DNA from 2 places in the Oceanobacillus sp. FSL W7-1304 genome. Region 1 is predicted to be linked to the other one. Evidence: a T-box and tRNA genes for the amino acid it is inferred to sense, from the RefSeq annotation. Region 1 holds a T-box; the other holds one or more tRNA genes.
What was found. The T-box of region 1 lies ahead of trpS (tryptophan--tRNA ligase). A T-box ahead of a tRNA ligase gene usually reads a tRNA of that ligase, here a tRNA-Trp.
Positions count from the first base shown of each region.

Region 2: it has a tRNA-Trp gene. The T-box ahead of trpS (tryptophan--tRNA ligase) is inferred to sense a tRNA for this amino acid. The anticodon was not compared.

Region 1 covers NZ_CP150211.1:1,283,798-1,288,207, forward strand. The annotation lists gene NYE61_RS06425 (nuclease-related domain-containing protein) at 1-664, shown strand, start outside; T-box leader at 1,395-1,569, shown strand; gene trpS (tryptophan--tRNA ligase) at 1,639-2,628, shown strand; gene NYE61_RS06435 (YjbA family protein) at 2,704-3,465, opposite strand; gene NYE61_RS06440 (hypothetical protein) at 3,549-3,749, opposite strand; gene fabF (beta-ketoacyl-ACP synthase II) at 4,064-4,410, opposite strand, start outside.
Region 2 covers NZ_CP150211.1:1,555,856-1,560,265, reverse strand. The annotation lists rRNA gene NYE61_RS07850 (23S ribosomal RNA) at 1-1,023, shown strand, start outside; rRNA gene rrf (5S ribosomal RNA) at 1,176-1,291, shown strand; tRNA gene NYE61_RS07840 (tRNA-Asn) at 1,411-1,485, shown strand; tRNA gene NYE61_RS07835 (tRNA-Ser) at 1,489-1,580, shown strand; tRNA gene NYE61_RS07830 (tRNA-Glu) at 1,597-1,671, shown strand; tRNA gene NYE61_RS07825 (tRNA-Val) at 1,676-1,751, shown strand; tRNA gene NYE61_RS07820 (tRNA-Met) at 1,780-1,856, shown strand; tRNA gene NYE61_RS07815 (tRNA-Asp) at 1,862-1,938, shown strand; tRNA gene NYE61_RS07810 (tRNA-Phe) at 1,958-2,033, shown strand; tRNA gene NYE61_RS07805 (tRNA-Tyr) at 2,051-2,135, shown strand; tRNA gene NYE61_RS07800 (tRNA-Trp) at 2,150-2,223, shown strand; tRNA gene NYE61_RS07795 (tRNA-His) at 2,238-2,310, shown strand; tRNA gene NYE61_RS07790 (tRNA-Gln) at 2,337-2,411, shown strand; tRNA gene NYE61_RS07785 (tRNA-Gly) at 2,415-2,489, shown strand; tRNA gene NYE61_RS07780 (tRNA-Cys) at 2,500-2,573, shown strand; tRNA gene NYE61_RS07775 (tRNA-Leu) at 2,581-2,664, shown strand; gene NYE61_RS07770 (peptidoglycan-binding domain-containing protein) at 3,239-3,841, shown strand.

The DNA.
Region 1 (4,410 bases):
TAAAACCTACCTTTATGAAGTGAAAAACTATGCAGGCGATTATTACTACCAAACTGACAAGTTATTCAAAAAACCCAGATTAGAAGTTATTAATCCCCTACACCAACTGAGCAGAAGTGAACCCTTACTACGACAGTTACTTCTTCCTACTGGGTTTATCCCGCAAATCGATGCCTCAGTAGTCTTTATAAACCCCAGCTTCACCTTGTACCAAGCACCTCTAGATAAACCCTTTATTTTCCCAACCCAAATAAAACAACACATGAGAAGTATAAATGAAATGCCTTCTAAATTAATGGAGAAACATCGAAAACTTGCAGATCGATTACTATCATTACATCTATCTGAGTCTCCTTATAATCAGTTGCCATCTTATGAATATGGTCAATTGCGAAAAGGAATTATTTGTTTTAAATGCCATTCGTTTTCTGTTTCAGTCAAACAAAGAGAATGCGTTTGCCAAGAATGCGGATATAAGGAATCTCTAACCAGTTCGGTATTAAGAATCGTTAAAGAATTTGAGATTCTATTCCCAAATGAAAAGATTACTACCAATAATATTCACGATTGGTGCCAAGTAGTGAATTCAAAAAAATCAATAAGAAGAATTCTATCAAGCAACTTAACTGCTGTAGGGTCACATCAATGGACATACTACAAATAAAATAAATCGTTAGGAGCATAAATCCAGCCTTTCATCTGTCTTGGTGAGGGGTTTTTTAATTCTTGCCTATAACTTTTTTATTTTATTGATAAGTTACCAAAGAATGGTTTTTGTGGCATTCGGGGCTTTCACCCGCTCTATGAGTGACCGAAACTTTGGCTTTTTGCGGCGTTCGGGCTTTCATCCGCTCTATGAGTGACCGATACTTTGGCTTTTTGCGGCGTTCGGGCTTTCATCCGCTCTATGAGTGACCGATACATTGGCTTTTTGCGACGTTCGGGCTTTCATCCGCTCTATGAGTGACCGATACTTTGGCTTTTTGCGACGTTCGGGCTTTCATGCATTCCATGAGTGACCGAAGCATTGGCTTTTTGCGGCGTTCGGGCTTTCATCCGCTCTATGAGTGACCGAAACTTTGGCTTTTTGCGGCGTTCGGGTTTTCATCCGCTCTATGAGTGACCGAAACTTTGGCTTTTTGCGGCGTTCGGGCTTTCACCCGCTCTATGAGTGACCGAAACTTTGGCTTTTTGCGGCGTTCGGGCTTTCATCCGCTCTATGAGTGACCGATACATTAAGTTTTTGCGGCGTTCGGGCTTTCATCCGCTCTATGAGTGACCGAACAATTGGCTTTTTGTAACGTTCGGTTACTCATCAAGAACTAAAAGCCCGCCTAATAAACTTTCCCCTTGCATTTCAATAAAAGGATATATATAATAGTTAAAAATTAATATATTTAGCGTTGATAAAGATATAGTACAATTTATCCTCTGAATTTGAGAGAGCTTGTGGTTGGTGGAAACAAGCATCAAGGTAAATTGGAATTGGACTTTAGAGCTGATAACAATTAAAGTGATCTTACAAAGTTAAGATAATTAGGGTGGCACCGCGGTTCATTCGTCCCTTTTCTATAGGGAGAATGGGCTTTTTTTAATGCTTTTTTAATGCTTTAAAATGATAAGATGGAGTGATAAGACATGGAAAAAATTTTTTCTGGAATTCAGCCAAGTGGTACATTAACTCTTGGAAATTATCTTGGAGCAATCCAGCAGTTTGTTGAATTACAAAATGATTACGAGTGTTTCTTCTGCATTGTAGACGAACACGCAATTACCGTACCTCAGGAGCGATTAAAATTAAGACAAAATATTCGTTCGCTTGCAGCTTTATATCTTGCATCAGGTATTGATCCTGAAAAAGCAACCTTGTTCATTCAATCCGAGGTTCCTGCCCATACACAGCTAGGATGGATGTTGCAGTCTATCAGCTATGTTGGTGAACTAGAGCGTATGACTCAGTATAAAGATAAATCAGAAGGGAAAGATGCAGTTTCTTCTGCACTACTAACGTATCCGTCACTAATGGCAGCAGATATTCTCCTTTATAATACGAACGTTGTACCTGTTGGAGATGATCAAAAGCAGCATCTAGAATTAACACGAAATTTAGCACAACGTTTCAATAATCGCTTTAATGAGATTTTTACAATTCCAGAAATTCGTATTCCGAAGGTCGGAGCGCGGATTATGTCCCTACAGGATCCTACGAAGAAAATGAGTAAATCCGATACAAATGAAAAAGGCTACATTTCCATGCTTGACGAACCAAAGAAAATCGAGAAGAAGATTAAGAGCGCTGTAACGGATTCGGAAGGTATTGTGAAATTCGATAAAGAAAACAAGCCTGGCGTTTCTAACTTACTTACGATCTATTCAAGTTGCACAGGTGAATCCATTGAAGCACTTGAAGCAAAATATGAAGGCAAAGGCTATGGGGATTTCAAACAAGGCGTTGCAGATGCCGTAATTAGTGTTTTGAAACCAATTCAGGATCGATATGCAGCATTAATTGATTCCAAAAAGCTTGATGAGATTTTAGATCAAGGTGCAGAGAAGGCATCATTTACAGCAAATAAAACGGTTGCCAAAGCAAAGAAAGCTATGGGACTTGGAAGGGTTAAAAAATAATCATTTAAAATGCGCTAGGCAGATTTTTCTGCTTAGCGCATTGCTTTTAGCTCGTTCGATGGCATATACTGAAATCTATTTTTGATTGGATGTATCATGTTCTGGCCCAATCTCAGCTTCCCACATTTTCTCTAAAAAAGGCTGTCCGCGAATCAATTTCATGCAAAGTTCTTCATGGGTTGGGCTCCAGCCCTCTTTCACACCATTATACAACGTTTCCCAAACCGTATCCTCATCCATATAGCGAATCGCAGGATATTGCTTGGGATCCCATTCAGTTAGCCAGTACCGCAATTCTTCGCGGTTATTTGTTGTCTTCAACTGATCCAAGCCAATCATGAGCAATTGTTTGAGTTGTCTTTCTTTTCTTGTCAGTCCAAAGATCAGCTCAGGCGACATGGAAAGCATATGGTATTCTTTTTGGTAATCACTTTCAACGAATTTAAAAGATTGTGCTTTCGTATTGGCAATCATATCAAATACTAGCTGTTCTTGTCGCGGTATTAACCTACTTTTACGAATAGGTATCGAATAGCCAATCGTATCAAAAGCAAGTATATCATTACCGTCTGTAACGATACATGCATACTCCACAACCGATCTTTTTTGTCCCTTGCGTGTATATGCTCTTTTGTAGATCGAATCAAGCAAAGCTTTCGGTAGATCATGCATATCATTTTCAATGTAGTTATATAGTGTTTCTGTTATGTATAACAACGGCACTTGGTCCAACAGCTCAATTGCGTCCTCCTTACGCCACTCATGGAAATGGCAGACACTGTAGCCATTCTCTTCTCCTTCAAACCAATTCACCCATACATCGTGCAAATATAACATAGAACAACCCTCACTTTTCATATTCCGATTTAGAATACATTATGACCATCACGGTGAAAAATATTCGAGAAGTTCCATTAAAATTAATTTGGATAACGATAAAGCACAAATGCCATGATAGCAAGTCCAATTAATAGAAAATAGCATTCAATCCTGCTACTAATAAAAATAAAGTAATCCGACCATGATAAACCAGCTGGAAGAAAATTCATATATGCAATAATGGTAACGCCACCAGTAACAGCTAGTCCAAATCCAATGAGAAAGATAAAAATATATCCCATGATATCCCACCTAAGCTTGTCCGTTTTTATTAGTACATTTTATGCTAGCTAACTCAAAACATGTCATTTCATCTAACGTTATTAACGAGCAAAAAAATTTAACTCCTGCCAAGTTAGGTATCTATTTGAACCCAGAATTTACTTACTGGCGCAGCATTTGTGAACATCAGCATTTATTCTTGAATCACAGCCAATTCTTTTGAACATCAGGATCCCCCCTTAAATCTGCACTCAGTTAGATGAACTTTTTAAAACATCAAAAAAGCCGGTTAGCAATGTTCCATGCTACCAGCTTCTTAGCTTTTCATAGTTAATTATTTATACTTTTTAAATACAAGCGCAACATTATGTCCACCAAATCCAAGTGAATTACTTACAACAACATCTACATTCTGTTGTCTCGCTTCATTCGGGACATAATCCAAATCACAATCTGGGTCTGGAGTCTCATAATTAATTGTCGCAGGGACGATACTATCTTGAATTGATTTAATCGAAATAACAGCCTCTACCCCACCTGCTGCACCAAGTAAATGTCCTGTCATGGATTTCGTCGAGGAAATAGCAAGCTTATTTGCATAATCACCAAAAACGGACTTAATTGCAGCTGTTTCGTATTTATCATTTAAATTCGTGCTTGTCCCGTGGGCATTAATGTAAT
Region 2 (4,410 bases), 270 kb from region 1:
GCTTTGAACCGAAGCCCCAGTAAACGGCGGCCGTAACTATAACGGTCCTAAGGTAGCGAAATTCCTTGTCGGGTAAGTTCCGACCCGCACGAAAGGTGCAACGACTTGGGCACTGTCTCAACGAGAGACCCGGTGAAATTATACTATGCGTGAAGATGCGCATTACCCGCGACAGGACGGAAAGACCCCGTGGAGCTTTACTGTAGCCTGATATTGAATGTCTGTGCAGCTTGTACAGGATAGGTGGGAGCCTTGGAAACCGGAGCGCTAGCTTCGGTGGAGGCATCCGTGGGATACCACCCTGGCTGTATGGACATTCTAACCCAGGACCGTGATCCGGTTCGGAGACAGTGTCAGGCGGGCAGTTTGACTGGGGCGGTCGCCTCCCAAAAGGTAACGGAGGCGCCCAAAGGTTCCCTCAGAATGGTTGGAAATCATTCGTAGAGTGTAAAGGCACAAGGGAGCTTGACTGCGAGACCTACAAGTCGAGCAGGGACGAAAGTCGGGCTTAGTGATCCGGTGGTTCCGCATGGAAGGGCCATCGCTCAACGGATAAAAGCTACCCCGGGGATAACAGGCTTATCTCCCCCAAGAGTTCACATCGACGGGGAGGTTTGGCACCTCGATGTCGGCTCATCGCATCCTGGGGCTGTAGTCGGTCCCAAGGGTTGGGCTGTTCGCCCATTAAAGCGGTACGCGAGCTGGGTTCAGAACGTCGTGAGACAGTTCGGTCCCTATCCGTCGTGGGCGTTGGAAGTTTGAGAGGAGCTGTCCTTAGTACGAGAGGACCGGGATGGACACACCGCTGGTGTACCAGTTGTTCCGCCAGGAGCATCGCTGGGTAGCTACGTGTGGAAAGGATAAGTGCTGAAAGCATCTAAGCATGAAGCCCCCCTCAAGATGAGACTTCCCATCACTTCGAGTGAGTAAGATCCCTCAGAGACGATGAGGTTGATAGGTTCGGTGTGGAAGCGTGGTGACACGTGGAGCTTACGGATACTAATCGATCGAGGACTTAACTAAATTCTTTATTTGATGTCTTGTTTTCTCTTATTTAGTTTTTAAGGTATAAACCTTATAAAAACCCAACTTTATACTTGATTTTTTTTCAAAAACGATTATAATATTGGTTGTCACTGATTTTCTTGAGGTTCACTTGGGTGATAATTATATTGTCTGGTAGCAATAGCGAAGAGGTCACACCTGTTCCCATGCCGAACACAGAAGTTAAGCTCTTCAGCGCCGATGGTAGTTGGGGCTTTGCCCCTGCAAGAGTAGGACGCCGCCAGGCAAGTAAATTCCTTACCATACAAGAGCTGTATGACAGGAATGAAGCTACTCTAAAATATCTCATTTGGTAGGACGAGCAATTTATGTTTGAAAAACCAAATAGATTTCATTTTGGATTATTCCACAGTAGCTCAGTGGTAGAGCAATCGGCTGTTAACCGATCGGTCGTAGGTTCGAATCCTACCTGTGGAGCCATACGGAGAGCTGTCCGAGTGGCCGAAGGAGCACGATTGGAAATCGTGTAGGCCGTTTACGCGGCCTCGAGGGTTCGAATCCCTCGCTCTCCGCCACTATTACATAAAATAAGGCCCGTTGGTCAAGCGGTTAAGACACCGCCCTTTCACGGCGGTAACACGGGTTCGAATCCCGTACGGGTCACCAATATGGAGGATTAGCTCAGCTGGGAGAGCACCTGCCTTACAAGCAGGGGGTCGCAGGTTCGAGCCCTGCATCCTCCACCATATTTCATCTTAATACTTTATTTCATACCGCGGGGTGGAGCAGTCTGGTAGCTCGTTGGGCTCATAACCCAAAGGTCGTAGGTTCAAATCCTGCCCCCGCAACCAAAAATGGTCCGGTAGTTCAGTTGGTTAGAATGCCTGCCTGTCACGCAGGAGGTCGCGGGTTCGAGTCCCGTCCGGACCGCCATTTAAAATATTTTAATTATGGCTCGGTAGCTCAGTCGGTAGAGCAACGGACTGAAAATCCGTGTGTCGGCGGTTCGATTCCGTCCCGAGCCACCATTTACTTCAATTTAGTTGGAGGGGTAGCGAAGTGGCTAAACGCGGCGGACTGTAAATCCGCTCCCTCAGGGTTCGGCAGTTCGAATCTGCCCCCCTCCACCATTTTAATAAATAATAGGGGTATAGTTTAACGGTAGAACTACGGTCTCCAAAACCGTCAATGTGGGTTCGATTCCTACTACCCCTGCCATTTACAATTATATGGCGGTCGTGGCGAAGTGGTTAACGCACCGGATTGTGGCTCCGGCACACGTGGGTTCGATCCCCATCGATCGCCCTCATATAATTAACAAATTTATTGATTGGGCCATAGCCAAGCGGTAAGGCATCGGGTTTTGATCCCGTGTACCCTAGGTTCGAATCCTAGTGGCCCAGCCATATGCGGAAGTAGTTCAGTGGTAGAACATCACCTTGCCAAGGTGGGGGTCGCGGGTTCGAATCCCGTCTTCCGCTCCATTTTATTTTTGGCGGTATAGCCAAGTGGTAAGGCAGAGGTCTGCAAAACCTTTATCACCGGTTCAAATCCGGTTACCGCCTCCATACCTATGCCGGTGTGGCGGAATTGGCAGACGCGCGGGACTCAAAATCCCGTGTCTTCACGGACGTGTCGGTTCGACCCCGACCACCGGTATCGATATTATGATTTAAGTAAATTACAAAAGGCTTTTGGCTCCTAAACCTTTATATCTAAGGGTTTAGGAGTTTTTTTGTGGATTTTAGAATCTAATAGTAAAAAATCTTTGTTAGATTCAAGCAATAGAACGAGATGAACTAGATGTTCTTGTATAATCTACCTGGTAAGCTACTATTAAGAAAAACAACATTCGAATGATAGATAGGAGAGATAGCGGTTGGCAAATGTATGGCCATTTTGAGGTTTCATAGATTATATTATTGATAAAAATAAAAATAAGTACACAATAAAGTGTTTCACACATTTTTAATAGGGTATATGTAAAATATTCAATTAATTACCTCTTGGAATAAGAAGGCGAAGGAGGTGGTCGAGAGCGAAAGGAAAAAGGGAAATAGACCTATCGCTTGTGACCAAACTGGCCTCACCATGCACCATCTGTATACAGACGTCGATACATCGGGATAATAGTGCGGGCTATCAGCTGAGGATAACAAAAGATATGACAAGGGATCGACTGTCGTATCTGCCTATGCGAATGCCGAAGTCTATATTATTTTAGGAGGAGATTATGTTGAAAAAGAAATGGTTAGCAGTAATACCTGCAGTTATGCTTGTAGCAGTGCAAGTTGTTCCCTTTCAAACTGTAGACGCAGCCTCGGAAAATGATTCGATTCAACTATCAGAATCAGAAATACCACCAGGATACGAAGCGATATTAAATTGGCCGCCTGAAGAACAGCCGATTGTCAAACAGGGTAGCCAAAGTTTTGAAGTTGAATTTATACAAGTGATGTTAAATCACTTTGGACATGAAACAGAAGTCGATGGAAATTTTGGTCCACATACAGACCAACAAGTCCGTGAATTACAAGCAGAGCATGGTTTAGTCCGGGACGGGATTGTCGGTGTTGATACATGGACACTACTACTTGACGAATACCAAGCAGAGTTGTTTACAGTAGAAACAGCGATTGCTTATGCAGAGGATGCCCTTGATAATGATGATTTAGTATTTAGTAGCGCTGGCGAGCTTCATGAGGACTCAGACGGCAACTTGTTTTATTCTTTAAGAGCACAAAGTCAGGATTTTATTGATGACGGAGGTACTGGCACGGTTGGATTCTATGATGTTTTTCAAAATGGAGATGTTGTGGAATCGGAACCAAGATAGACATCGACTTAATAGATTGAATTTTTAATAGAAAGTCCCTGATTATATCTCTCGGGGCTTTGACAAAAGCTTTTTAAATCAGTGTTTTGATATAATCTACGACCCCGCACATTGGTATCTATCACTTAGGCTATCAAGGCTTTCAACGTTTATGTTGAGAGCCTTTTTTACGCAGTAACTATAAATAATGATCAGTTATTTGTAATGAGCTTCAACAAGAGTTTAAGCTTGTCATCAATCATTTTCTCTTGATTCCTCGACCTGTAAAATGTCCCCATATTCCCTCGATAGGATTTAAAAAAGCAATAGGTATAAGCCTAGTCTCGTATTCGTTATCGTTAGCTGTGCAGAAGAGATGCATGTTCTTTTACATAATGCAGGTACGTGCTTTAATGCTTGGATTGCCTTATCGAAATCCCTATTAAAGGAGGGATTTACGCTAATATGTGAAGGAGGCATTCTTAGCCATTAATCTGTAACAGGTTAAGAGCCTTACTACTTAAACCGTCATTTTAACAAAATCCGGGGAGTGACAGCCACTTACAAAGGGAATTAGCTTATCAGGAGGG